3 regions of the Gibbsiella quercinecans genome follow, and region 1 is predicted to be linked to each of the others. Evidence: predicted binding sites of a transcription regulator. Region 1 holds the regulator's gene; each other region holds the start of a gene.
The links. The regulator PurR, encoded in region 1, represses purine synthesis genes. The targets are predictions, from matches to a motif close to CANGCAAACGTTTGCNTG.
Positions count from the first base shown of each region.

Region 2: the regulator PurR is predicted to act here: its motif matches at 5,178-5,195, upstream of purH (bifunctional phosphoribosylaminoimidazolecarboxamide formyltransferase/IMP cyclohydrolase).
Region 3: the regulator PurR is predicted to act here: its motif matches at 4,352-4,369, upstream of purL (phosphoribosylformylglycinamidine synthase).

Region 1 is NZ_CP014136.1:5,232,253-5,242,096, reverse strand. Features, by position in the region: gene ACN28Q_RS23805 (C40 family peptidase) at 488-1,303, shown strand; gene sodB (superoxide dismutase [Fe]) at 1,526-2,104, shown strand; gene tnpA (IS200/IS605 family transposase) at 2,225-2,683, opposite strand; gene cydH (cytochrome bd-I oxidase subunit CydH) at 2,871-2,960, opposite strand; gene purR (HTH-type transcriptional repressor PurR) at 3,364-4,389, shown strand; gene punR (DNA-binding transcriptional activator PunR) at 4,386-5,327, opposite strand; gene punC (purine nucleoside transporter PunC) at 5,450-6,655, shown strand; gene cfa (cyclopropane fatty acyl phospholipid synthase) at 7,222-8,373, shown strand; gene ACN28Q_RS23765 (riboflavin synthase subunit alpha) at 8,477-9,124, opposite strand; gene ACN28Q_RS23760 (MATE family efflux transporter) at 9,361-9,844, shown strand, end outside.
Region 2 is NZ_CP014136.1:2,201,469-2,211,312, reverse strand. Features, by position in the region: gene nfi (deoxyribonuclease V) at 1-236, shown strand, start outside; gene ACN28Q_RS10245 (YjaG family protein) at 276-866, shown strand; gene hupA (nucleoid-associated protein HU-alpha) at 1,055-1,327, shown strand; gene ACN28Q_RS10235 (DUF1481 domain-containing protein) at 1,364-2,032, shown strand; gene purD (phosphoribosylamine--glycine ligase) at 2,081-3,364, opposite strand; gene purH (bifunctional phosphoribosylaminoimidazolecarboxamide formyltransferase/IMP cyclohydrolase) at 3,413-5,002, opposite strand; rRNA gene ACN28Q_RS10220 (16S ribosomal RNA) at 5,646-7,187, shown strand; tRNA gene ACN28Q_RS10215 (tRNA-Glu) at 7,374-7,449, shown strand; rRNA gene ACN28Q_RS10210 (23S ribosomal RNA) at 7,634-9,844, shown strand, end outside.
Region 3 is NZ_CP014136.1:3,873,874-3,883,717, forward strand. Features, by position in the region: gene ACN28Q_RS17865 (MurR/RpiR family transcriptional regulator) at 1-249, opposite strand, end outside; gene murQ (N-acetylmuramic acid 6-phosphate etherase) at 398-1,297, shown strand; gene yfhb (phosphatidylglycerophosphatase C) at 1,427-2,083, shown strand; gene tadA (tRNA adenosine(34) deaminase TadA) at 2,218-2,724, shown strand; gene mltF (membrane-bound lytic murein transglycosylase MltF) at 2,741-4,186, opposite strand; gene purL (phosphoribosylformylglycinamidine synthase) at 4,466-8,356, shown strand; gene ACN28Q_RS17895 (sensor histidine kinase) at 9,340-9,844, shown strand, end outside.

The DNA of each region.
Region 1 (9,844 bases):
TCCTCAAGCCACGTAATGGCTACAACTTACATCACATTCACTATTGTAGCGGCTGGAACCGGGGCAAGAAAACACCATCTTTAACAAGGGTATTATCCAGACGCCGCTCGTGCTGCACAGGTCACGCCATTCCGGTAGAAATATGCGCGCAGAATAACATTTTTAATCAGCCCGTTTCACTACTATATTTTTACTGCGGCCTGACGTTGTTTTTTTATACATACCAATGACACATTTTAGCCTTACCTTAGCAAATAATTTGCGTTGCCGGAAAAAGCGCCAACTGCGCGCAGCCGCATAGGGGCGCGGCCTGACGTACAAAATCAACGCACCTGCAGCGCGAAGTATGAAGGGTATTAAAGGCTATTAACTTTTTCTCACAATATGCATTATTATTTTTAGGTTCTGCTCTGTTTTATATGACGATTATCGGGAATACTGTAATCCTTTTGTGGCAAGCTTCGGGACCAAGGTTGGTAATATCAAAATGCGTTCACTGTTTACGCTCTTTGTGATGCTCTTTACTATGCTCTTCTTCAACCTGGCGCATGCTGCGCCACAGGCTCGCGTTTCTGCCGAGCAGCGAAAAAGCCACGTTAATGATGCCCGGGCTGACGATCGCAAGAAAAAGAAGCAGGACAAAGCCGGTAAAAAAGCCAAAGTGGCCGCCCCACAAAAAACAGTAAAGCATGAATTAACCCAGCACAGCGAAAAAAAGACCGCCCGCCTGCGTAAAAGCGTTAGCAAAACGCAACGCGTAACAAAAATAAAAGTCACGCCGCCGAAAAAGGGCTACAAGAAAGGCTACGGCCGGCACCGCGAAGCCGGCATCGCAACTGCCAAACTGCTTGGCGCTGAAAAACCGCTCAAACTTAGCCCCGCCCACAAAAAACGTTATCAGCATGCCAAACAAACCGCGATGGCAAAACTGTTGGATCAAATGGGGAAACCCTACCGCTGGGGGGGCGCATCGCCAATGACCGGCTTTGACTGCAGCGGCCTGATTTATTACGCCTATAAAGACGTGGTGAAGATAAAAATGCCGCGCACCGCCAATGAAATGTATCACCTGCGCGATGCCGCGCCGATCAGTCGCAGCGAGCTGGAACGCGGCGATTTAGTGTTCTTCCGCATCAATAACCGCGGCGCAGCCGATCACGTTGGTGTTTATTTGGGCAATGGCAAATTTATTCAGTCGCCACGTACCGGCGAAGAGATCCGCATCAGCCAGTTGGATAATGACTACTGGCAAAACCATTATATCGGCGCACGCCGCGTCGTTACGCCAAGCACCATCCGCTAATCCCCTCCTACGGCCGGCGCCTTAAGCCTGCCGTATTGTTATCCCGATCCTGCCGATGCTTTAATCAATCAGACAGTTAGCACACTTTAAACCTTTTTTTCACCGGCAAAGTTGTTAAGATTAATATCCACACAAAAAATATAACAACTCTCTTTTACGGCGGCGGCACCCAGTACTACGGCCACCGCCGAAGCAGTCGTTGTAAATAAAAAGGAGAAAGCAATGTCGTTTGAATTACCTGCATTACCGTATGCAAAAAACGCCCTCGAGCCGCACATTTCCGCCGAAACGCTGGAATACCACTATGGCAAGCACCATAACACCTACGTGGTTAACCTGAACAATTTGGTGAAAGGCAGCGAGTTTGAAGGGAAATCCCTGGTTGATATCATCAAAACCGCCAGCGGCGGCGTGTTCAACAACGCCGCACAGGTATGGAACCACACCTTCTATTGGCACTGCCTGTCGCCACAAGGCGGCGGTGAACCTAGCGGCGCGGTGGCTGATGCCATCAACCAATCCTTCGGCTCTTTCGCCCAGTTCAAAGAGGCATTCACCAAGTCTGCCATCGGCAACTTCGGTTCCGGCTGGACCTGGCTGGTGAAAAAAGCAGATGGTAGCCTGGCTATCGTCAACACCTCCAACGCGGCAACCCCGCTGACCGGTGACGACAAACCGCTGCTGACCGTGGATGTGTGGGAACACGCCTACTATATCGATTACCGCAATGCACGCCCCAACTACCTGGAAAACTTCTGGGCGCTGGTCAACTGGGCATTTGTGGCAGAAAACCTGGCGTAAAATGGCAGGAAAATAAATATCCTCCGGCATAGCCGGAGGTTTTTCTGATGCGCCTATAAGGCTCTGTTACCAGCCGCGCCCTAACAGGCGCATACGATCTGACATTTGCATCAGACTCCGTTACTTACGGCCCGTAAACGGGCTGCCCGGGTAAGGGATCGATAACTGCTCGCCCATTTTATCCTCTTCAAGTTGGTGCTTTATGTATTCCTGTATCTTCGCGGTGTTCTTCCCCACCGTATCTACGTAGTACCCCCGGCACCAGAACTCCCTGTTTCTGTATTTGAATTTCAGATCTCCAAACTGCTCATAAAGCATCAGACTGCTTTTCCCTTTCAGATATCCCATAAAGCCAGATACGCTCATTTTGGGCGGGATTTCCACAAGCATATGGATATGATCTGCGCAGCATTCAGCTTTCAGGATCCGTACATTTTTCCACTCACATAGCTTTCTTAAGATACTGCCTATCGCCAGACGTTTCTCTCCGTAGAACGCTTGTCTTCGGTATTTTGGCGCAAAAACTATGTGATATTTACAGTTCCATCGGGTGTGCGCTAAGCTCTTTTCGTCCCCCATTGGGACCCCCTTTTGATTTCTTGTTGAACTTTTGCAGTTGCCAGACCGCAAGATGTTTTAACAAATCAAAAGGGGTTTTAATAACTGGCTTAAAGCTGAAAGCTTTCCGGAACCCCCAGCCTAGCTGGGGGTTTTCCATAGACAAGCAAAAGGCGCAGCCAGGCTGCGCCTTTTTTATGTCAGGGGATCAGTGCATCACAGCGGTAAAGCTAAAGATAATAATCATCGCCAGCGCACACACCGTCGTAAACAGCGATAACTTCAGATCGGTATCCATCAACAAACTCCTTATCAGATTGGCTGGTTCGAGCATAAAAGCCATTATATTAATACGTCAATGATTCTCCCACAGTTTACAGATAAAATCTTGTGCTATGACAACGCCGCGACGCAGCGGGTGCCGTCGGCGGCACGCGCCGTTATTGCCGGGCCGGCAATAACCCGCCTGGCCTGGCGGCGGAACATGATTAATGTTGATTAGCCCTTTCACTTTTTCTCAAGATAGGCCAAAATTCGCAGTTCACTGCTGTGCACCGGCAAAAGAGCCCTCACTCACCAAGCGCTGACGACTTCCACATTAAAAACTCAGTTTTCGCTTTTTTGAGGAGAGTTATATGCACGCAAACGATTAACAATGCGCTTACATGCTGTAACATGCGAATCCAGGAGTCATTCTTTACATGGCAACGATAAAAGATGTGGCCAAACGCGCGGGCGTTTCCACCACCACCGTTTCCCACGTCATCAATAAAACCCGTTTCGTCGCCGAAGAAACCAAAGCGGCCGTATGGGCAGCCATCAAGGAACTGCATTATTCCCCAAGCGCCGTGGCCCGCAGCCTGAAGGTCAACCACACCAAGTCCATCGGCCTGCTGGCGACCTCCAGCGAAGCCCCCTACTTTGCCGAAGTGATCGAAGCCGTCGAAAACAGCTGTTACAGCAAAGGCTACACGCTGATTTTGTGCAACTCCCATAATAACCTGGACAAACAGCGCGCTTACCTGGCGATGCTGGCGCAAAAACGCGTCGATGGCCTGCTAGTGATGTGCTCGGAATACCCGGAGCAGCTGCTGGGCATGCTGGAAGACTACCGTAATATTCCCATGGTGGTGATGGACTGGGGCTCGGCGCGCGGCGACTTCACCGACACCATCCTGGACAACGCCTTTGAAGGCGGCTATCTGGCCGGCCGTTACCTGATCGAACGTGGGCACCGCGACATTGGCATTATCCCCGGCCAGCTTTCGCGCAACACCGGCGGTGGCCGCCACCAGGGCTTCCTGAAAGCGCTGCAGGAAGCCAATATAGAGGTGCGCGAAGAGTGGATTGTGCAAGGGGATTTCGAGCCGGAATCCGGCTACCAGGCCATGCACCAGATACTGTCGCAAAAACACCGCCCGACCGCCGTGTTTTGCGGGGGCGACATTATGGCGATGGGGGCGATCTGCGCCGCGGACGAACTTGGCCTGCGGGTGCCGCAAGACATTTCCGTCATTGGCTATGACAACGTGCGCAATGCGCGCTACTTTAGCCCGGCGTTGACGACCATTCACCAGCCGAAAGAGCGCCTGGGCGAGATGGCGTTCGCCATGTTGCTTGACCGCATTATCAGCAAGCGTGAAACATCGCAAGTGATTGAAGTGCACCCTAAGCTGGTTGAACGCCGCTCCGTGGCCGACGGCCCGTTTATCGACTACCGCCGTTAATCATACACGCCGGGGCATGCATCCCCCGGCGTATGCTCGCTAAGCCACTCTTGATTCAGCGTTTCGCTATCGCCAAGATACTCCAATAGCCAGGCCATCGCCGGCGCCAATGCCTGCTGCTGCCAGGTCAGGCAGCAAGCACTGGGCGGATAGGCCTCTTCCAGTTGCAGTTCGTGCAGTTCGCCGCTGGCGATCAATGGCCGCCCGCGGTGGGCCGGCACCATACCCATGCATAATCCACTGCGCAGGCAATCGATCGCCGATACCCAATCCGGCACCACCAGCCGCCGCTGATTATTCAACGCCCAGGTCACGCGTTTGGGCAGGTTGCGCGAGGTATCCTCCAGCATCAGCGCCGGGAATTGGCGCAGTTGATCGTCCTGCAGCGGCCCAGCGTATTGCGCCAATGGGTGATCGGGGCTGACCACGCACTGCCAGTTCATAAACCCCATATCGCGGAAACTAAAACCACCGCCCACCGGTACGGCACGGGTGGCGCCAATCGCCATATCCACCCGCCCGTCGGCCAGCGCGTCCCACACGCCGTTGAACACTTCGGGATACAGCATCAGCTCCACATCCGGAAAGTGACGATAAAAATCCAGGATCAATTGGCGGCTGCGCTGGGGTTTAACGATGATATCCAGCGCGATTTTCAACTGCCCGCGCCAACCGTTGGCCACCTGCTGGCAGCGGCGGCGCGTATCGAGCATATTTTTTATAACCACGCGTGCTTCCTGCACAAATAGCGCCCCGGCCGGGGTCAATTCAACGTCACGGTGGCGCCGTTCAAACAGCGGCACCGCCAGCCACTGCTCCAGTTGGCGCACCGTATAGCTGACCGCAGAAGGCACCCGGTGCAGCTCCTGCGCCGCGGCGCTAAAGCTGCCGGTACGCGCAACGGCATCCACCACCTCAAGTGAGTATTCAGACCACATATTTTGCCTTCAAATTTTTTCATAGCACCTTGCAAATATTAGCGTTTCACAAGCGAAGATCCAGCCGGTTAGACTGGCGCCGCTGCAAAACCTCTAGCATAAAGAACTAACGAGAGCATTAAATGCGTAATTTTGGACTACTTTTTTACCTTTCCGGCCTAAGCATGCTGGGCTACCAGGCGACGGATATGTATCTGCCGGCCTTTGGCGTCATGCAACAAGAACTGCAAATTTCCGCTGGTGCGATCAGCGCCAGCCTAAGTATTTTTTTAGCCGGTTTTGCCTTCGCTCAACTGCTGTGGGGGCCGCTGTCCGACAAACTGGGGCGCAAACCGGTGTTGTTGATCGGCCTGACGCTATTTGGCCTGGGTTGCCTGGGCATGCTGTGGGTACAAACGGCGCTGCAACTGTGGTGTCTGCGCTTTATTCAGGCTATCGGCGTGTGTTCAGCCGCGGTGAGCTGGCAGGCGCTGGTGGTGGATCGCTACCAGGGTAGCCGGGCCAACCAAATTTTCGCCACCATTATGCCGTTGGTGGCATTATCGCCGGCCCTGGCACCGTTGCTGGGCGCCTGGCTGCTAAGCCACATCGGCTGGCGGGCGATCTTCGCTGTTTTACTGGCCATTACCGTCGCATTACTGGCGCCGACCCTGGCGCTGAAGGATAAACGCCGCTTACCGCAAGCCAGCGGCGATAACGTGGCGCCAGTCGGCTTTCTGCAACTGCTGCGTTCGCCCATTTTCAGCGGCAATGTGATGGTGTTTGCCGCCTGCTCCGCCGGCTTCTTTGCCTGGTTGACCGGTTCGCCGTTTATTCTCAGCGCTATGGGCTATACGCCAAGCGACATTGGCTTAAGCTATATGCCCCAGACTCTGGCTTTCTTAGTGGGGGGATATGGTTGCCGCAGCGCGCTCAAACGCCTGAACGGCAATGCGCTGTTGCCATGGCTGCTGATAGCCTATGGCGTGAGTATGATCGCGTTGTATCTGGTGGCAACCCTCACGCAGCCTACGTTGACCAGCCTGCTGGTGCCCTTCTGCCTGATGGCACTGGTGAACGGGGCCACTTACCCGATCGTGGTTGCCAACGCGCTGATGCCTTTCCCAACCGGCACCGGTAAAGCGGCTGCGTTGCAAAACACACTGCAGTTGGGGCTGTGCTTCATTGCCAGCATGCTGGTTTCAGCCTTTATTGCAAACCCACTGATTGCCACCGTGACGGTGATGGCTTCAACCGTGTTGCTGGCGATGCTCGGTTATTTTATCCAGCGCGATAAGCCGCAGCCAGGCGAGCGTGCCACCGGCGCTAGCGCCGACGCTTTTTCATAATTAACATTATTAATAATCACTATTAATAATCACTCGATAATACTTTTGCCAGGTGCGATTTACAGTTGAGTAACCGCCCTGGCGCGCCTATACTTTATTGCGAATAAGTTCGCTATCCCCCAAATAATTCAAGTTGCAGGATAAAAGCGCCAACGCGAGCTTAAACAGCGCGGGCGCAGAAGGGGTGAGTCACGTTGTTTTGCGGTGAAAAATTCGTCGGGAACGCAGGGTCCGCCAGCGGCTGGCCGGCGGTGAGAGACTGCCTCTCTCGCATTCATCTCTCGGCGTTTCAAAGCCACCCCCCCCGCCAACCTGAAGTATGAAGGGCATAACGCTATTGCATAACTTTTATTATTAGCAGTTACTGCGCTCGCGTATTGCGTCACAGTTTTTTAAGATGAGTGTCCCCTGCGCCCACTTGCGCCGGGCGTCTCCTTAAAGTTTTCCTCTGCTCATGTCGGATATCAGACGCCGCGGTTTTTTCCGTAGGTTTACGTATGTGCCCGCAAAATTGGCTAAGCTATTTCAAGCGGGCCATAAGTCAGAAGAAAGGTAATGGAGAAGCTATGAGTTCATCGTGTATAGAAGATCTGAGCATCCAGGATAACCAATGGTATCGTATCGCCCATGAAATGCTCAGCATGGCCGGTATTGCAATAAATGGCTCACGACCTTTCGATATCAAGGTTAAAAACCCTGATTTTTTTAAACGTGTCCTCCAGGAAGGTTCCCTCGGCCTGGGGGAAAGCTACATGGACGGCTGGTGGGAATGCGAACGGTTGGATGTCTTCTTCCAGCGCGTCATCAATGCCGGTTTGGAAAGGAAACTCCCCCACCACCTGAAAGACACGCTGCGTATCGCCACTGCGCGTCTGGTTAACCTGCAATCGAAAAAGCGCGCCTGGATCGTCGGGAAAGAACATTACGATCTGGGTAACGATCTTTTCACCCTGATGCTCGATCCCTACATGCAGTATTCCTGTGCGTACTGGAAAGATGCCAAAACCCTGGAACAGGCTCAGGAAGCCAAACTGCAGTTGATCTGTGAAAAACTGCAACTTCAGCCTGGAATGCGCCTGCTGGATATCGGCTGTGGCTGGGGCGGGCTTTCCGCCTATGCCGCTAAAAATTTTGGCGTTTCCGTGGTCGGCGTGACCATCTCCGCCGAGCAACAGAAGCTGGCGCAGGCGCGCTGTGCCGGGCTGGACGTGAAAATTCTGCTGCAGGACTACCGCGATCTGCAGCAACAGTTTGATCGTATCGTTTCCGTCGGCATGTTCGAACACGTTGGCCCGAAAAACTACCGCACCTATTTCAACGTGGTTGAGCGCAACTTAAAGCCCGATGGTTTATTCCTGCTGCACACCATTGGCTCAAACCGCACCGATATGAATGTCGATCCCTGGATCAACAAATATATTTTCCCGAACGGCTGCCTTCCTTCGGTTACGCAAATCGCGCATGCTAGTGAAGGGCATTTTGTGATGGAAGATTGGCATAATATTGGCGCGGATTACGATCGCACGCTTATGGCTTGGTATGAACGCTTCCAACAAGCATGGCCGCAGTTGGCCGCACGTTATTCCGAGCGTTTAGAACGGATGTTCAGTTATTATTTGAACGCCTGTGCCGGTGCGTTCCGCGCCCGCGATATTCAGCTGTGGCAGGTGGTGTTCAGCCCGAAAGGCGTTGCCGGCGGCATTCGCGTTGCCCGCTAACCCAGGCGCCTGCGCATAACCCTTGCTCCCTTCCGCCCCCGGACAGGGAGCGGGTTAGCGAATACGCCAGCACGCACAATCCCATTGCTGGCGATAATTACCATTACAGCTTGGCAACCACCTCTTCTACTACCGCCACCGCATTCCGGCTGGCAAGCACCCGCTCAACGGTATCCACCACCGCCTGCGTTTGCGGATCAATTTCGATATTCACCCGGTCGCCCAGACGTTTTTTACCCAGGGTGGTGCGCTCAAGGGTTTCAGGAATCAAGTGCACGCAAAAACGGTTATTAATCACTTCGCCAATCGTCAGGCTAATACCGTCAATGCCGATAAAACCTTTGTGCAATACATATTTCATCAGCGTAGCGTCAGGGATCTGGAACCAAATCTGGCGGTTATTTTCCGAAGTATGGATTTTAGCGATTTCCGCCGTGCAGATAATATGGCCGGACATCAAATGGCCGCCAATCTCATCGCTGAATTTGGCCGCACGCTCGACATTCACCTGCTCACCGAGCGCCAACGCCCCAAGGTTGGTCAAGCGCAGCGTTTCCTTGATCAAATCAAAACTAACGCGGCTACCTTCTATCGCGGTCACCGTCAGACAGCAACCGTTGTGCGCCACCGAGGCGCCCAGCTCCAGCCCAGGCAGCAAGTCTGCCGGCATATCAATCACATGGGTACGGAAGTTGGGTTTTTCATCGATAGCAACCAACGGTGCAGTGCCTTGTACTATGCCGGTAAACATGTTTGCCTCTTTATTCAGTCAATGTGTGCAACAACGCTGGAGCAAGTTTGCCCCACTTGGCAAAAAAAACCAAATCTACGACGGTAAAAATCGTTCAGGCATTGGCCCGCGCTAATGACAATGATTGATTCATAACGCCGAGCAGGTACAATATTTGTGAAAATGTTTCACAACTTTCATTGTTCGCCTTCACGGCGCCCTCTGCCTCTATTATAAATAACCCCAAAGGTGTATGCGTGCAGAAATACCTCAAGGAAGCGCGTAGTTTATTAGCCCTCGCCATTCCCGTCATTATTGCGCAAGTTTCACAAACCGCCATGGGCGTAGTGGATACCATCATGGCCGGTTCCTACAGCGCCACCGACATGGCCGCGGTTGCGGTAGGCACCTCTATCTGGCTGCCGGCCATTCTCTTCGGCCATGGCCTGGTGCTGGCCTTAACGCCGGTTATCGCTCAACTCAACGGTGCCGGCCGGCGTGAGCGGATTGCGCACCAGGTCAATCAGGGCTTTTGGTTGGCTTCTGCGGTTTCCGTGCTGATTATCGCCGTGCTGTACAACAGCAAATTCGTCATCGACATGATGCATAACATCGATCCTGAACTGGAAAGAAAAGCCGTTGGCTACCTGCATACCATTATGTGGGGCGCGCCGGGCTTTCTGTTCTTCCAGGTGCTGCGTAATCAGTGTGAGGGGCTGTCAAAAACCAAACCAGGGATGA
Region 2 (9,844 bases), 2.5 Mb from region 1:
TGGATAAAGGCGAGCAGATTGGCTGGGTATGGCGCAGCAAGCTGCGTTGCAACCCGCTGTTTGTCGCCACCGGCCACCGGGTGAGCGCCGACAGTGCGCTGGCCTGGGTGCAGCGTTGCATGGCTGGTTACCGCTTACCGGAGCCGACGCGCTGGGCCGATGCCATCGCCTCGCGCCGCCCGGCGTTCCAGCGTTGGCTGGCGGCGCATCCAGAGGTGCCGCCATGCGCGAATTAGGTTACACTGCGCCGCATATCATACGTAAGAGAAGAAACAATGCTCCGTAACCCCATTCATTTACGTTTGGAAAAGCTTGAAAGCTGGCAACATTTGACCTTTATGGCCTGTCTGTGCGAGCGTATGTATCCCAATTATCAGGTGTTTTGCCTGCAAACCGGGTTCGGCGATCCGGCGGTTTACCGCCGCATACTGGATCTGGCATGGGAAACGCTGGTGGTGAAAGACGCCAAGGTCAATTTTGACAGCCAGCTCGAGAAGTTGGAAGATGCGATCCCAGCGGCCGAAGATTACGATATTTATGGTGTTTACCCCGCTATCGACGCGTGTATCGCGTTAGGTGAACTGATCCACTCGCGCCTGAGCGGCGAGACGCTGGTGCACTCCGTTGCCATCAGCGAAACGTCAATCCGCACGGTAGCGATGCTGGAAATGACCCAGGCGGGGAAAGAAATGACCGACGACGAGTTGAAAATTTTGCCGGCCATTGAGGAAGAATGGGATATTCAGTGGGAAATATTCCGATTGTTGGCCGCCTGTGAAGAACGCGATCTCGAGCTGATTAAAGGCCTGCGATCCGACCTTCGTGAGGCTGGCGTAAGCAATATTGGGATAAATTTAGCGCACTGAGGCAATAAAACGTGATTTAACGCCTGATTTGTCATGCCTTAAGGCTTCACATCCGCACCCTGTCTGGTCTACATTTGGGGGGCGTAAAAAAGTGGCTATCGGTGCGTGTATGCAGGAGAGTGCTGTCAATCGGCATATCCGTCGCACTCGATGCTTTGCAAACGATAAACACACTGTAAGGATAACTTATGAACAAGACTCAACTGATTGATGTAATCGCAGACAAGGCGGACCTTTCCAAAGCTCAAGCCAAACAAGCTCTGGAATCTACCCTGGCTGCCATTACTGAGTCTCTGAAAGAAGGTGATGCAGTACAATTGGTTGGTTTCGGTACTTTCAAAGTAAACCATCGTGCAGAGCGCACTGGCCGCAACCCACAGACTGGTAAAGAAATCAAAATCGCAGCGGCTAACGTACCAGCATTCGTTTCTGGTAAAGCGCTGAAAGACGCAGTTAAATAATTACCGCGTGCTGTGAAAAGCTTAGACTGGGGGGCGATGACGCCCCTTTTGTTTATCCGGCGCTGGCTGTTAGCCGCGGCGGTTGCCAGCAGCCTGGCTGGCTGCAGTTTCCATTCCGCACCTCCGGCGTTTACCGCCAGCGGCTATGTTGCCGATCAGGGCGTCATGCGCCTGTGGCGCAAGGATGACGATCAGCAGCGCCCACTGGTGCTGATGAGTGTGTATAGCCCTTATCGTGGGGCCGGCACGGTCACCACCCTCTATGAATACCAAAACGGCACCTTACGCCAGATTAGACGCAGTGGGCCGGTGCAAGGGCAAGATAACCTGCAGGTGCGCTTTGCCGAAGACGGCACGGTGAGCTTTATGCAGCGCCAACTGGCTGAGCGGCGTGAGCAGCTTTCCAGCGACGATATCGCGCTGTATCAATACCAGGCGCGGCGTATGCAGGAAGTGAGCGATGCACTGCGTGCCGGGAATGTGCGGCTATTACAGGGCCATTGGCACGGCGGCATGGTGCAGACCTGCAGTGGCCAACAGCTAAGGCCGGGGTTTGATGAGCAGGCGCTGGACTGGATTGCGCGGCGCGAACGCAGTGGCCAATCGCTGAGCCTGGCTTGGTTGGAGGCACCGGAAGGGCGCCAACTGCTGCTGGTGGCCAACGACGATTTTTGCCGCTGGGCGCCGACGAAAGACACGTTATAAAAAAGGCCCTGCAATGCAGAGCCTGAGCAGCAAGGGCTAAGCCCTGAATCACTTACCGCGCGCTATCGCCCGATAGCCGATGTCTTTGCGGCAGAAGCTGCCTTGCCACTGAATATCAGCCGCTAATTGATAGGCGTTTTTTTGCGCTTGCGCCACCGTTGCGCCTAATGCCGTTACGCACAACACGCGCCCGCCGTTGGTGAGCACTTTATCGCCTTCCAGGCGCGTGCCGGCATGAAACACTTTGCCGTCGCGGCTTTCCTGCTGCGGCAGGCCGTGGATCTCATCACCGACCTGATAGTCGCCCGGATAGCCGCCGGCGGCCAGCACCACGCCAAGGGATGGGCGTTCGTCCCACTCCGAGGTTTTATCGCCCAGTTTGCCCTGTGCGCCGGCCAGGCACAGCGCAACCAGATCGGAACGCATCCGCAGCATGATCGGTTGGGTTTCCGGATCGCCGAAGCGGCAGTTAAACTCGATTACTTTCGGCTGGCCGTCGGCGGAGATCATGAGCCCGGCATACAGGAAGCCGACGTAGGTATTGCCTTCCGCCGCCATGCCGCGCACCGTTGGCCAAATCACCTGGTCCATCACCCGCTGGTGGATTTCATCGGTCACCACCGGCGCCGGGGAATAAGCGCCCATGCCGCCGGTGTTTGGCCCGGTATCGCCATCGCCAACGCGTTTGTGATCCTGGCTGGTGGCCATCGGCACCACGTTTTCGCCATCGACCATAACGATAAAGCTGGCTTCTTCGCCGTCGAGGAACTCTTCCACCACGATACGGTGGCCGGCGTCGCCGAAAGCGTTGCCGGCCAGCATATCCTGAATGGCGTCTTCCGCTTCCTGCAGCGTCATGGCAACAATCACGCCTTTACCTGCCGCCAGGCCATCGGCCTTGATGACGATAGGCGCGCCTTTGCTACGCACATAGGCCAGGGCCGGTTCAACCTCGGTAAAGTTTTGGTATTCGGCGGTGGGGATGTGGTGGCGCGCCAGGAAGTCTTTGGTGAAGGCTTTTGAGCCTTCGAGCTGGGCAGCCGCCTGCGTTGGGCCGAAAATGGTCAGGCCGGCGGCCTGGAAGGCATCGACCACGCCAATCACCAGCGGGGCTTCCGGGCCGACGATGGTCAGGCCGACATCGTTGTTGCGGGCGAACTCAAGCAGCGCCGGGATATCGGTTGCAGAGATAGCCACATTGGTCAAATTAGGTTCCAGCGCCGTACCGGCATTGCCCGGTGCGACATACACGTTATCTGCCAGCGGCGATTGAGCGGCTTTCCAGGCCAGCGCGTGTTCGCGCCCGCCGTTGCCAATAATAAGGATGTTCATCAGGTGCTCCATGATCAGCGTGCGCCGGGGCGCACGCGGCAAAAAGGATTAGTGGCGGAAGTGGCGCATATCGGTGAAGATCATCGCAATGCCGTGTTCGTCGGCGGCCGCGATCACTTCGTTATCGCGGATTGAGCCGCCGGGTTGGATCACGCAGGTGATGCCCACCGCGGCTGCCGCATCAATACCGTCGCGGAATGGGAAGAAGGCATCGGACGCCATGGCGGAACCTTTGACTTCCAAACCTTCATCTGCGGCTTTAATGCCGGCGATCTTCGCGGAATAAACGCGGCTCATCTGGCCGGCGCCGATGCCGATGGTCATATTGTCGCGAGCATAGACGATCGCGTTGGATTTAACGAACTTGGCCACTTTCCAGCAGAACAGCGCGTCGCGCAGCTCCTGCTCGGTGGGCTGGCGCTTGGTCACCACGCGCAGATCGCCCGCGGCGACCATACCTAAATCACGCTCTTGTACCAAGAGGCCGCCATTGACGCGTTTGAAATCCAGGCCGGGCACGCGCTGTTGCCATTGGCCGCAGGCCAGGACGCGCACGTTCTGCTTGGCGGCCAGCAGCGAGCGGGCTTCCTCATTAATGGTTGGGGCGATGATCACTTCAACGAACTGGCGGCTGATGATGGCCTGCGCGGTGGCGGCATCCAGTTCACGGTTGAAGGCGATGATGCCGCCGAATGCCGACGTCGGGTCGGTTTTGTAGGCCCGTTCGTAGGCACCCAGAATATCTTCGCTAATCGCTACGCCGCAGGGGTTGGCATGTTTGACAATCACACAGGCCGGCTCGGCGAACTCTTTCACGCATTCCAGCGCGGCGTCGGTGTCGGCGATGTTGTTATAAGACAGCGCTTTGCCCTGCAACTGCTGGGCGGTGGCGACGGAAGCTTCCTGCAGGTTGTCTTCTATATAGAAGGCGGCTTGTTGATGGCCGTTTTCACCGTAGCGCATATCCTGTTTCTTGATGTAGTTCAGGTTCAGGGTGCGCGGGAAGCGGCCGGCGGGCTGCTCGGTATCGCCATGATAGGCTGGCACCAGCGCGCCGAAGTAGTTGGCGATCATGCTGTCGTAGGCGGCGGTGTGCTCGAATGCTTTGATGGCCAGATCAAAACGGGTTGGCAATAGCAGCGAGCCGTTGTTGTTGTCCATCTCGGTAATGATGGCGGCGTAGTCGCTGCTCTTGACCACAATGGCGACGTCTTTATGGTTTTTGGCGGCGGAGCGCACCATGGTGGGGCCGCCGATATCGATGTTTTCAACCGCATCTGCCAGCGAGCAGTCTGGGCGGGCGACGGTTTGGGCAAACGGATACAGGTTTACCACCACGATATCGATCGGCTTGATGGCGTGCTGTGCCATGATCGCATCATCTTGGCCGCGGCGGCCAAGAATACCGCCGTGCACTTTGGGATGCAGGGTTTTTACACGTCCATCCATCATTTCCGGGAAGCCGGTGTAATCGGAAACTTCGGTAACCGGCAGGCCGGCATCTGCCAGCAGGCGCGCGGTGCCCCCGGTCGAGAGCAGCTCCACACCACGTTGAGAGAGTGCTTCTGCGAATTCAACGATACCGGTTTTGTCAGAAACGCTGAGCAGAGCCCGGCGTATTGGACGAGGTTGTTGCATGGTTTTATCCCTTGGCTTTTGCATCACGATATAAAGAGAGTTACCTGAATCTTTACCGGTATTCCTTACTCTGAACAGCGTAAGGGGCGGAATTTTCCTCGTATTTAACGGTATTCGGCACTGATTCAGGTAACGCCCCTGGAATAAAGGGGAGTTTGTCGCTGCGGAGAATTGTAGCGAAAACGTTTGCGCGGCGCTCGTAAATTTTCAGCCCTGCGGGGCTCTGTGGATAAGTTTGTGCAAAACAAGGTATAAGGCGGGCTTTTGCTGTGGAATGCAGCAAACGCGCACTTTTGTTGAAAAAACCTGTTGCGGCCTGCGTGGGACGCCCTATAATGCGCCTCCATCGACACGGCGCAAGTGATTCACTTCACGAAGCGGCCGGGAAGAAAAGAGAAAATCCTGAAATTTGGGGTTGACTCTGAAAGAGGAAAGCGTAATATACGCCACCTCGAGTGAACGAGCCAAGTCTCGTAACTCATTGCTCTTTAACAATTTATCAGACAATCTGTGTGGGCACTCACAAGACGATATCCAGCACCTTTGGGTGCAAAAAAATATCAAGTCTTGAAGAGTGACTAACTGAAGTAAAATTCATGCAGTAAATCTTCGAGCACGCTATTAACTTAGCAAATCAAGCTTTTAATTGAAGAGTTTGATCATGGCTCAGATTGAACGCTGGCGGCAGGCCTAACACATGCAAGTCGAGCGGCAGCGGGAGGAAGCTTGCTTCCTCGCCGGCGAGCGGCGGACGGGTGAGTAATGTCTGGGAAACTGCCCGATGGAGGGGGATAACTACTGGAAACGGTAGCTAATACCGCATAACGTCGCAAGACCAAAGTGGGGGACCTTCGGGCCTCACACCATCGGATGTGCCCAGATGGGATTAGCTAGTAGGTGGGGTAATGGCTCACCTAGGCGACGATCCCTAGCTGGTCTGAGAGGATGACCAGCCACACTGGAACTGAGACACGGTCCAGACTCCTACGGGAGGCAGCAGTGGGGAATATTGCACAATGGGCGCAAGCCTGATGCAGCCATGCCGCGTGTGTGAAGAAGGCCTTCGGGTTGTAAAGCACTTTCAGCGAGGAGGAAGGCGTTGTAGTTAATAACTGCAGCGATTGACGTTACTCGCAGAAGAAGCACCGGCTAACTCCGTGCCAGCAGCCGCGGTAATACGGAGGGTGCAAGCGTTAATCGGAATTACTGGGCGTAAAGCGCACGCAGGCGGTCTGTTAAGTCAGATGTGAAATCCCCGGGCTTAACCTGGGAACTGCATTTGAAACTGGCAGGCTAGAGTCTCGTAGAGGGGGGTAGAATTCCAGGTGTAGCGGTGAAATGCGTAGAGATCTGGAGGAATACCGGTGGCGAAGGCGGCCCCCTGGACGAAGACTGACGCTCAGGTGCGAAAGCGTGGGGAGCAAACAGGATTAGATACCCTGGTAGTCCACGCTGTAAACGATGTCGATTTGGAGGTTGTGGCCTTGAGCCGTGGCTTCCGGAGCTAACGCGTTAAATCGACCGCCTGGGGAGTACGGCCGCAAGGTTAAAACTCAAATGAATTGACGGGGGCCCGCACAAGCGGTGGAGCATGTGGTTTAATTCGATGCAACGCGAAGAACCTTACCTACTCTTGACATCCACGGAACTAGCCAGAGATGGCTTGGTGCCTTCGGGAACCGTGAGACAGGTGCTGCATGGCTGTCGTCAGCTCGTGTTGTGAAATGTTGGGTTAAGTCCCGCAACGAGCGCAACCCTTATCCTTTGTTGCCAGCGGTTCGGCCGGGAACTCAAAGGAGACTGCCAGTGATAAACTGGAGGAAGGTGGGGATGACGTCAAGTCATCATGGCCCTTACGAGTAGGGCTACACACGTGCTACAATGGCATATACAAAGAGAAGCGATCTCGCGAGAGCAAGCGGACCTCATAAAGTATGTCGTAGTCCGGATTGGAGTCTGCAACTCGACTCCATGAAGTCGGAATCGCTAGTAATCGTAGATCAGAATGCTACGGTGAATACGTTCCCGGGCCTTGTACACACCGCCCGTCACACCATGGGAGTGGGTTGCAAAAGAAGTAGGTAGCTTAACCTTCGGGAGGGCGCTTACCACTTTGTGATTCATGACTGGGGTGAAGTCGTAACAAGGTAACCGTAGGGGAACCTGCGGTTGGATCACCTCCTTACCGAACGATATTGAAATGTGCAGTGTCCACACAGATTGTCTGATGAAAAATAATGAGCAAGAAAACCCTTTCGTTGAAAGGCGGACGGGCTGATGAGTCGTTAACACATCGGCCGCTTGAATTTGCCAGCAAATTCGCGCCTTTACACGGAAATAGCAAATCAGTGATTTGCTAAGCAATTTCCGTGTCCCCATCGTCTAGAGGCCTAGGACACTGCCCTTTCACGGCTGTAACAGGGGTTCGAATCCCCTTGGGGACGCCATTCCGATAATGCGTGAAAGACATTATCACGAATATCTTAAAGATGACTTTAACGAGTCGTGTTTAAGATATTGCTCTTTAACAATCTGGAACAAGCTGAAAATTGAAATGATGAATAATCGGAAGATTATTCACGAGTCTCTCAAAAGCGCACAGCCGATGATGGAAACATCTTCGGGTTGTGAGGTTAAGTGACTAAGCGTACACGGTGGATGCCTAGGCAGTCAGAGGCGATGAAGGGCGTGCTAATCTGCGATAAGCGTCGGTAAGCTGATATGAAGCGTAACAACCGGCGATACCCGAATGGGGAAACCCAGTGTGTTTCGACACACTATTGCATGGTGAATCCATAGCCATGCAAGGCGAACCGGGGGAACTGAAACATCTAAGTACCCCGAGGAAAAGAAATCAACCGAGATTCCCCCAGTAGCGGCGAGCGAACGGGGAAGAGCCCAGAACCTGAATCAGTTTGTGTCTTAGTGGAAGCGTCTGGAAAGTCGCGCAGCAAAGGGTGATAGCCCCGTACACCAAAAGGCATGGATTGTGAGTTCGATGAGTAGGGCGGGACACGTGTTATCCTGTCTGAATATGGGGGGACCATCCTCCAAGGCTAAATACTCCTGACTGACCGATAGTGAACCAGTACCGTGAGGGAAAGGCGAAAAGAACCCCGGCGAGGGGAGTGAAATAGAACCTGAAACCGTGTACGTACAAGCAGTGGGAGCCTTGATTTATCAGGGTGACTGCGTACCTTTTGTATAATGGGTCAGCGACTTATATTTTGTAGCAAGGTTAACCGCATAGGGGAGCCGTAGGGAAACCGAGTCTTAACTGGGCGTCAAGTTGCAAGGTATAGACCCGAAACCCGGTGATCTAGCCATGGGCAGGTTGAAGGTTGGGTAACACTAACTGGAGGACCGAACCGACTAATGTTGAAAAATTAGCGGATGACTTGTGGCTGGGGGTGAAAGGCCAATCAAACCGGGAGATAGCTGGTTCTCCCCGAAAGCTATTTAGGTAGCGCCTCGTGAACTCATCTTCGGGGGTAGAGCACTGTTTCGGCTAGGGGGCCACCCCGGCTTACCAAACCGATGCAAACTGCGAATACCGAAGAATGTTATCACGGGAGACACACGGCGGGTGCTAACGTCCGTCGTGAAGAGGGAAACAACCCAGACCGCCAGCTAAGGTCCCAAAGTCATGGTTAAGTGGGAAACGATGTGGGAAGGCATAGACAGCCAGGATGTTGGCTTAGAAGCAGCCATCATTTAAAGAAAGCGTAATAGCTCACTGGTCGAGTCGGCCTGCGCGGAAGATGTAACGGGGCTAAACCATGCACCGAAGCTGCGGCAGCGACGCTTAGGCGTTGTTGGGTAGGGGAGCGTTCTGTAAGCCGTTGAAGGTGGCCTGTGAGGGTTGCTGGAGGTATCAGAAGTGCGAATGCTGACATAAGTAACGATAATGCGGGTGAAAAACCCGCACGCCGGAAGACCAAGGGTTCCTGTCCAACGTTAATCGGGGCAGGGTGAGTCGACTCCTAAGGCGAGGCTGAAAAGCGTAGTCGATGGGAAACAGGTTAATATTCCTGTACTTGGTGTTACTGCGAAGGGGGGACGGAGAAGGCTAGGCTGGCCGGGCGACGGTTGTCCCGGTTTAAGCGTGTAGGGGTGTAGTCCTGGTAAATCCGGATTACTGTAACCCTGAGGCGTGATGACGAGTCACTACGGTGGCGAAGCAGTTGATGCCCAGCTTCCAGGAAAAGCCTCTAAGCATCAGGTAACATCAAATCGTACCCCAAACCGACACAGGTGGTCAGGTAGAGAATACTCAGGCGCTTGAGAGAACTCGGGTGAAGGAACTAGGCAAAATGGTGCCGTAACTTCGGGAGAAGGCACGCTGGCGCGTAGGTGAAGTCCCTTGCGGACGGAGCTGAAGCCAGTCGCAGATACCAGCTGGCTGCAACTGTTTAATAAAAACACAGCACTGTGCAAACACGAAAGTGGACGTATACGGTGTGACGCCTGCCCGGTGCCGGAAGGTTAATTGATGGGGTCAGCCGCAAGGCGAAGCTCTTGATCGAAGCCCCGGTAAACGGCGGCCGTAACTATAACGGTCCTAAGGTAGCGAAATTCCTTGTCGGGTAAGTTCCGACCTGCACGAATGGCGTAATGATGGCCAGGCTGTCTCCACCCGAGACTCAGTGAAATTGAACTCGCTGTGAAGATGCAGTGTACCCGCGGCAAGACGGAAAGACCCCGTGAACCTTTACTATAGCTTGACACTGAACATTGAGCCTTGATGTGTAGGATAGGTGGGAGGCTTAGAAGTGTGGACGCCAGTCTGCATGGAGCCAACCTTGAAATACCACCCTTTAATGTTTGATGTTCTAACTCGGC
Region 3 (9,844 bases), 1.4 Mb from region 1:
CACCACCGTCTCTGCTGGCGCATGGGCCAGGGTTTCATTGAGCGCCAGTTTCAGCGCCGGGAAGCCTTTGTAGCCCATTTTTTGGGCGAATTTCACCACCGCTGACTGGCTCACTCCGATGAGATCGGCCAGCTTTTGCGAACTGATATGGCAAACCTGCTCGGTATTGTGCAAAAGAAAGTCCGCCAGTTTGCGATCGTTCTGCGCCAACGTTGGGTACAGTTGGCGAATGCGCAGTAAGGTATTCATTGAATCCTTTCCTTTGAGCCAGCGGAGGCTGGCAGTCAAAAAAACGTTAAATTTTTCCGTGCGTACGCATTTAAAATAGCAAATAGCGCTCGCTTTGTTGCATAAAGTATTCAAAAATTAATCAATTAGAGAATCGAAAGGTGATGAGATGGATTTAGGGGCTTTAGTATCAGAAACCCGCAATCCGGCGACCATGGCGCTTGATGAGATGAGCACGCTGGAGATGGTAGCCTGCTTTAACCGGGAAGATCACAACGTGCCGGAGGCAGTGGCGCAGGTGCTGCCGGCGATCGCGCAGGCGGTGGATCTGGCCGCGGCGGCACTGCAGGCCGGCGGGCGCTTAATCTACCTGGGGGCGGGCACCAGCGGCCGCCTGGGGGTACTGGACGCTTCGGAATGCCCACCGACCTTTGGCGTGCCGCATGGCATGGTGGTGGGGCTGATCGCTGGCGGGCCGGGTGCGCTGCTGAAAGCGGTGGAAGGGGCGGAAGATAACGCCGCCTTGGGCGAAGAAGACCTGCGGGCGTTAAACCTGGCCGCTACCGATATGGTGATTGGCCTGGCCGCTTCCGGGCGCACGCCGTATGTGATCGGCGCATTGCGCTATGCGAGCCAGCTGGGCTGCCCGACGGCGGCTATTTCCTGCAACCCCGGTTCGCCGATAGCAAAAGAAGCGCAGGTGGCTATTTCCCCGGTGGTCGGCCCTGAAGCGCTGACCGGCTCCACGCGCATGAAGTCCGGCACTGCGCAAAAGCTGGTGTTGAATATGATCTCAACCGGCGCGATGGTCAAACTGGGCAAGGTGTATCAGAACCTGATGGTGGATGTGAAAGCCACCAATGAAAAGTTAGTGGATCGCGCCTGCCGTATCGTCGTCGAAGCCACTGGCGCGGAACGCAGCGTGGCGCAGGCGGCGCTGGCGCAAACGGGGTTTGAGGTAAAACCGGCGATCCTGATGATACTGGCCGGCGTTGACGCACCCGAAGCGCAGCGGCGTTTGCGCCAGCACCAGGGCTATTTGCGTGCGGCGTTAGGCCCGCAGCTCTGATGGCCGGCGTTGGGGCCGTGCCGGTATTCGGAATGCGGCCTCAGTTGTATCTGCCCGGCGGGGTGATTACGATAGCCGCTGGGTGCATGTTTGCCCGAATGCTGGGTTTACTCTCTAAAGGAGTCAGGTTTGAATGACCAACAGGGCCAGGAGGCCATAGAAGGTTACCGCATCGTCTTTTTCGATCTGGACGGTACGTTGCATCAGGAAGACATGTTCGGCAGCTTTCTGCGCTTTTTGCTGCGTAATATGCCATTGAACCTGCTGTTGGTGGTGCCGCTGTTGCCAATCGTCGGGCTGGCCATGCTGGTGATGGGGCGCGCGGCGCGCTGGCCGATGAGCGTGCTGCTGTGGGCCATTACCTTCGGCCGTCGCGAAGCCCGGTTGAAAGCGCTGGAGCAACAGTTTGTCAGCGAGTTCCGCGCGAAGGTCACTGCTTTTCCCGTGGTGCAGTTGCGCCTGCGGCAATACCTTGAATCGCACGATGCGCAGGTGTGGTTGATCACCGGCTCGCCAGAGCGCCTGGTGGAGCAGGTCTATCGTGATTCGGCTTTTTTGCCCGGGGTGCGGCTGGTGGGCAGCCAGATGGCGCGCCGCCACGGCGGCTGGGTGCTGGCGATGCGCTGTCTTGGCGTGCAGAAAGTGGTGCAGTTGGAACAGCGGTTGGGCGCACCGCTCAAGCTGTACAGTGGCTACAGCGACAGCAAGCAAGACAACCCGCTGCTGTTTTTTTGCGAACACCGTTGGCGGGTGAGCAAGAAGGGTGAACTGCAGCAGTTGGAATGAAAAAAGGGCGGATTTCCGCCCTTTGTTGTTTCTGGCGGCGTAGCCTAATCATGGCTGCGGGCACTCACGCAGCATTGCCGGGCTTCGCCGGGTGTGTATAATGCCCGCCGCAAAAGCGCCCGAGGAGCCATGCCATGACCGAATATAATGATGAATACTGGATGCGCCAGGCATTGCAGCTTGCCCTGCGTGCGCAGGAGGAAGGCGAAGTGCCGGTCGGGGCGCTGCTGGTGCTGGACAACCAGGTGATTGGCGAAGGCTGGAACCGGCCGATTGGCCGCCACGATCCAACGGCCCATGCGGAAATTATGGCGCTGCGCCAAGGCGGGGCGGTGTTGCAAAACTACCGTTTGCTGAACGCTACGCTGTACGTGACGTTAGAGCCCTGTGTCATGTGCGCCGGCGCGATGATCCACAGCCGCATCGGCCGCCTGGTTTACGGCGCGGCAGATATGAAAACCGGCGCGGCCGGTTCGTTGCTGGATATCCTGCGCCACCCAGGCATGAATCACCAATTGGCCATTACCGCCGGTGTGTTAGCCGATGACTGTGCAGGGATGCTGAGCGCGTTCTTCCGCCAGCGCCGTGAGCAGCAAAAGGCCTTAAAGCTGGCGCGCCGCGCGGATAAAGGCGAGCAATAAGCGTGGGCCATGCGGCTCACCGCTGCTGATTGAGCGCCAGCTCCGGCGCAACGGCCGGGTAGCTATACTTCTGCGTTGCCGCCTTCTTTTCTTTTTCCACCAGATACCCTACCAGGCTGACGTGATAGCGGCGGATATTCTCTACGTAAGAGTAAGCCTCGCGCCCGCGCGCGTAGCCGTAGGTCAGATGCGGGTAGTAGCGTTTTTGGCTGAGCATCGGCAGGCGTTGTTTTACATCCACCCAACTGTCCGGGTTGCCTTTTTGCATTTTTGTCAGCTTGCGGGCATCCAGCATATGGCCCCAGCCCATGTTATAGGCAGCCAAAGCAAACCAGATGCGCTCATCTTCCGGCACGCTGTCCGGCACCTTGTCCATCAGGCGCCGCAGGTAGAGCGCGCCGCCCTGGATGCTTTCTTCCGGATCCAGGCGATTATTAACCCCCAGCCCATCGGCCGTGGCGCGTGTCAGCATCATCAGACCGCGCACGCCGGTAGGGGAGGTGGCCTGCGGGTTCCAGTGTGATTCCTGATAGGCGATCGCCGCCAGCAACTTCCAATCGATCTCGTTGGCATAGTGTTCAAACAGCGTGCGGAAGTTCGGCAACACGGTATCGATCGCTGAGAGGAACGTCTTGGTATCGACATAATCAAAGCTGCCAACGTGGCCAAGGTATTTTTCTTCCAGCTTTGCCAGCGTGCCGTCTTCCACCATCTTGCTATAGAAATCGAGCATCGCAGCGTACAGGCTGTCGTCATTCGCGCGTTTGAAATACCAGGTGACGGGCTCTTCGTCGGTAACGTCGAACGCCACCGCCAACTGTGGGTGGATGCGCTGCAGCAGGGCGATCGTCACCGAATCGCCCACGGTGTAATCCAGCTTGTTGTCGGCAACCTGTTCGAGCAACTCTTTTGAGGTTTGGTCGCTGGCGGCTTCCCAACTGAGCGCCGGGAAGGCGGCCTGCTTGAGCTGTTTCAGCGTGCTGGCATGCGCCGAGCCGGAAGCAACCCCCAGCCGGCCTTTGATATCGGCAAAGCTTTTCGGCCGCGGCGTGCCCAGGCGATAGACCAACTGCTGGGAAACAGAGTAATAAGCCGGGCCGGTGCGCGCACGGCTGATGCGCTCCTGGTTGTAGATCAGCCCGGCGGCCAACAGATCGGCATCGCCGTCGTCCAGATCGTCAAACAGGTCGTTGATGTTCTGGCGCGCCTGCACCACCAGCTTCACGCCGAGGTAATCGGCAAAGCGTTTTGCCAGCTCGTAGTCAAGCCCTCCCGGCCCTTGCGGGGTCGAGAAGTAGGTGACCGGTGAATTTAACGTGCTAATCCGTAGTTCCCCACGGGATTTGATGGCATCAAGTTGCCCACCTTGCCCACTGCGCCAGGCAATATTGGGCCATAAGGCAAGCGCCAGGAGCAAGGCGACAATACCGATCAGTATGTAATTTATTTTTATACGTTTCAAAAAGTTATCCGCTGGTGACACATAAACACCGCTGGTTTTTTACCGCAAATTTGTTATGGTTAAATCAACAGTGTCGGGGCATTTTGCGCAACAAAACGCCAGTGTGCAACTTTATTGACACGTTATGACAATTTGCCGGGCCGGTGCGCTTTTATTAATTATCACCGCGCAAACGGTTTCGTCTGCGGCGTTGATTCTCTATAATGGCGCGCGTTTTCCCCCTGTTGCGCCCAATGAAGTGCTGAAGTCAGTTGCTTCGAAGACGAGAGAACTTTGATTATGGAAATACTGCGTGGTTCGCCCGCTTTGTCGGCCTTTCGTATTACTAAACTGCTGTCCCGCTTTCAGGACGCTCAACTTCCGGTTAGTGATATTTACGCCGAATACGTTCACTTTGCCGATGTCAGCGCGCCGCTAAGCGCTGAAGAGCACGCCAAACTGCAGCGCCTGCTCAAATACGGCCCCTCTCTCGCCGAACACGCCCCTGAAGGGCGGCTGCTGCTGGTGACCCCGCGCCCCGGCACCATTTCGCCGTGGTCTTCCAAAGCGACCGATATTGCCCGTAACTGCGGCCTGGCGCAGGTTGTGCACCTGGAGCGCGGCCTGGCGTTTTACGTCACTGCGCCGCAGTTGGCGCCGGCTCAGTGGCAGCAACTGGCGGCGCTGCTGCACGATCGCATGATGGAAACCGTATTCAGCGATTTGCAGCAGGCCGAGCAACTGTTTTCCCATCATCAACCGGCGCCGTACCAGACGGTGGACGTGTTGGGTGAAGGGCATGCGGCGCTGGAGCAGGCCAACATCCGGCTGGGGCTGGCGTTGGCGCAGGATGAAATCGACTATCTGCTGCAGGCCTTTACCGGCCTGGGGCGCAACCCGACCGACATCGAACTGTATATGTTCGCGCAGGCCAACTCCGAGCACTGTCGCCACAAAATTTTCAATGCCGATTGGATCATCGACGGCGAACAGCAGCCCAAATCGCTGTTCAAAATGATCAAGAACACCTTCGAGAAAACCCCCGACTACGTGCTGTCTGCCTATAAGGACAACGCCGCGGTGATGGAAGGCTCATCGGTTGGGCGTTTCTTCGCTGCGCCGGAAAACGGCAAATATGATTACCATCAGGAAGATGCGCATATCCTGATGAAGGTGGAAACCCACAACCACCCAACGGCGATCTCGCCGTGGCCAGGCGCGGCAACCGGCTCCGGCGGTGAGATCCGCGATGAAGGTGCTACCGGGCGTGGCGCCAAGCCTAAAGCGGGCTTGGTGGGATTCTCGGTTTCCAACCTGCGCATTCCGGGGTTTGAACAGCCGTGGGAGCAGGATTTCGGCAAGCCGGCACGCATTGTGACCGCGCTTGATATCATGACCGACGGCCCGCTGGGCGGCGCAGCGTTTAACAACGAATTCGGCCGTCCGGCGCTGGTGGGCTACTTCCGCACCTATGAAGAACAGGTCAACAGCCACAACGGCGTTGAGCTGCGCGGTTACCATAAACCGATCATGCTGGCCGGCGGTATCGGCAACATTCGTGCCGAACACGTGCAGAAAGGGGAAATCACCGTTGGCGCCAAGCTGGTGGTGCTGGGCGGCCCGGCGATGAACATCGGGCTGGGCGGCGGCGCGGCTTCTTCTATGGCTTCCGGCCAGTCTGACGCCGATCTGGACTTTGCTTCGGTGCAGCGCGACAACCCGGAAATGGAGCGCCGCTGCCAGGAAGTGATCGACCGCTGCTGGCAACTGGGGCAGGCGAACCCGATTCTGTTTATCCACGATGTGGGCGCCGGCGGCCTTTCGAACGCCATGCCGGAGCTGGTGAGCGACGGCGGCCGCGGTGGCCGCTTTGAGCTGCGCGATATCCTTAACGATGAGCCGGGCATGAGCCCGCTGGAAGTGTGGTGTAACGAATCTCAGGAGCGTTACGTAATGGCGGTAGCACCGGAGCAGATGGCGCAGTTCGACGAAATCTGCCGCCGTGAGCGCGCGCCGTATGCGGTGATTGGCGAAGCCACCGAAGAACAGCACCTGTCGTTGAGCGATCGCCACTTTGGCAATAAGCCTATCGATATGCCGCTGGACGTGCTGTTGGGCAAAACGCCGAAGATGACCCGCGATGTGACGCGCTTGCCGGCGCCCGGCGAAGCGATCGATCGTGCCGGCATCACCCTCGCCGATGCGGTAAAACGCGTGTTGCATTTGCCGGCCGTGGCCGAGAAAACCTTCCTGATCACCATCGGCGACCGTACCGTAACCGGCATGGTGGCGCGCGATCAGATGGTCGGCCCCTGGCAGGTGCCGGTGGCCGATTGCGCGGTGACCACCGCCAGCCTGGACAGCTATTACGGCGAGGCGATGTCGATCGGCGAACGTGCGCCGGTGGCGCTGTTGGATTTTGCCGCTTCCGGCCGCCTGGCGGTGGGCGAAGCGTTGACCAACCTGGCGGCGACGGATATCGGCTCGCTGAAGCGCGTGAAACTTTCCGCCAACTGGATGGCCGCAGCCGGCCACCCGGGCGAAGACGCCGGCCTGTATGATGCCGTGAAGGCGGTGGGCGAAGAACTCTGCCCGGCGCTTGGCATTACCATTCCGGTGGGCAAAGACTCCATGTCGATGAAAACCCGCTGGCAGGAAGGCAACGAACAACGCGAGATGATTTCGCCGCTGTCGTTGGTGATCACCGCGTTCGCCCGCGTGGAAGACGTGCGCCGCACCGTGACGCCGCAGCTGCGTACGGATAAAGGCGACACCGAACTGCTGCTGATCGATCTGGGCAACGGCCACAACGCACTGGGGGCAACGGCGCTGGCGCAGGTTTATCGCCAACTGGGTGACAAACCGGCCGATGTGCGCAGCGCCGAACAACTGGCGGACTTCTTTAATGCCATGCAGCAGTTGGTGGCCGACGGCGCACTGCTGGCCTATCACGATCGCGCCGACGGCGGCCTGCTGGTCACACTGGTGGAAATGGCCTTTGCCGGCCACTGCGGCGTGGAAGTGGATATTCAGGCGCTGGGCAGCGATGCGCTGGCGGCATTGTTCAATGAAGAACTGGGCGCAGTGATCCAGGTTACGGCTGAACAGCGCGCGGCGGTGCAACAGGTGTTTGCTCAGCATGGCCTGGTGGATAACGTACACCCGATTGGCCGCGTGCAAGCGGGCGATCGCTTTGTTATCACCCAGGGCGGCAAGCCGGTGTACAGCGAAAGCCGTACCCATCTGCGCACCTGGTGGGCAGAGACCACCTGGCAGATGCAGCGCCTGCGTGACAACCCAGAGTGCGCCGATCAGGAACATCAGGCCAAGCAGGACGACAACGATCCGGGCCTGAACGTGAAGCTAACCTTCGCACCGGAAGAAGACGTCGCCGCGCCTTATATCGCCACCGGCGCGCGGCCGAAGGTCGCCGTGCTGCGTGAGCAGGGCGTCAACTCGCACGTGGAAATGGCTGCGGCGTTCCACCGCGCCGGCTTCGATGCGGTGGATGTGCACATGAGCGATCTGCTGGCCGGGCGTATCGGCCTGGAAGATTTCCACACGCTGGTGGCCTGCGGTGGGTTCTCTTACGGTGACGTGCTGGGGGCCGGGGAGGGCTGGGCGAAGTCTATCCTGTTCAATGCGCGCGTACGCGATGAATTCGAAACCTTCTTCCACCGCCCGCAGACCTTGGCATTAGGGGTGTGTAACGGTTGCCAGATGATGTCTAACCTGCGCGAACTGATCCCGGGTGCAGAGCACTGGCCGCGCTTTGTTCGCAACCTGTCAGAGCGCTTTGAGGCGCGTTTCAGCCTGGTGGAAGTGGCGGCAAGCCCATCGCTGTTTATGGACGGTATGGCCGGTTCCCGGATGCCGATTGCGGTTTCCCACGGCGAAGGCCATGTGGAAGTGCGTGATGCCGCGCACCTGGCGGCGCTGGAAAGCAGCAGCCTGGTGGCGTTGCGGTTTGTTGATAATGCCGGCCAGGTAACCGAAACTTACCCAGCTAACCCGAATGGTTCGCCGAATGGGATCACGGCGGTGACCAGCGCCAACGGCCGCGCTACCGTGATGATGCCGCACCCGGAACGTGTGTTCCGTACGGTCAGCAACTCATGGCACCCGGATTCATGGGGTGAAGATAGCCCATGGATGCGTATGTTCCGCAATGCGCGTAAGCAATTAGGGTGATCGCGCTGAGGTAAATCATTCTCACCATGCGCCGGGGCGGCGCGTCAGTGAGTGCCTGGGAGCAGAGAGCATTCTGCGACCGGGGCGTGCTGGCGTAGCCAACTTGAAGTATGACGAGTATCAGCCTGTGTAACGTTGGCCGCTGCTGCGGCCAACGTGTTTTGTTGACCACCCGCATTGTTATGCCTGATATCCGCCATTGTCGGTTTTTAGCGACAAACCTGATTTTGCTTGTCGCTAAAAGGTGACATGCAATCCATTGATTTTCATGCTGTTTATATTTTCCGTATTTGGATGTCGGGTTTTGGCGACGGTATAGCGAATTATCGTACGCCATTTGCCGGGTATTCCCCGATGAATTATCTGTGCTGTAAAATAAAACTTATTATTTTCAATTGGTTATTTTTTATTTTGCAAGTTTGGCACGCCACGTGCATTATACCCACCAGTTGCTCATTCAACTTTTTATGATGGTCCGGCATAGATCGGCAACATACCTCATAAGCCCAGAATGATGCCAAAGAAATGGTGCCTATCGTCCAACCAAACCGATAACAGCCGCGCAAGCGCTTTATCAAGCATCGGGCGACACGTGGAGTGAGGCACCGCCTGTATTGAGTTTTGGTGAAGCATTCATCAAAACCGGATGCTCTCCGCCCTGGCTGCCTGGCGCAGCAATAACGATGTCACTTGTGGTGATATCGGCCTGGGGCGAAACACAGCATCCACGCATTCCTGCTGCGGGGCACTGCGTTGCCCCGCACTTCTCTGCTTTCATCCGCTCTATAACGCCGTCCCTCACCGCCGTCTCTATTCTGTTCTGCCGACGCTGTTTTGGCGCCAAATACCGCTGCAAGGTAGGTAAATCGGTGCTTTTTTAACGCTGATTCTGGCGGGGCGCCGTGGATCAGTGGATTCTTCCCACCTGGGCTTTTTTCTTACCGGCGACTCGGTTAGCATCACAGCAGAAGAGAAACCATGAGATGATTTCATTGAAAAAATGGCGTATATCCCCGCGCTCGCTGCGCCAACTGGTATTGATGGCCTTCCTGCTGGTATTGCTGCCATTACTGGTTTTGGCGTATCAGGCCTACCAGAGCCTGGATCACCTGAGTGCGCAGGCGGCGGACATTAACCGCACCACGTTGGTCGATGCGCGCCGCAGTGAAGCGATGACCAGCGTGGCGCTGGAAATGGAGCGCAGCTACCGCCAATACTGCGTGCTGGTGGATCCAACGCTGGCGCGGCTTTACCAAAATCAGCGCAAGCAGTATTCACAAATGTTAGATGCCCATGCGCCGGTGCTGCCGGATGAGCGCTATTATCAAACGTTGCGCGGCCTGCTGACGCAACTGGCGGCGATAAAATGCCACAATAGCGGCCCCGACGCCGATACCTCTGAATTGCTGGAATCTTTCTCCCGCTCAAACGCCGAAATGGTTCAGGCAACGCGCACGGTGGTATTTTCCCGCGGCCAGCAGTTGCAAC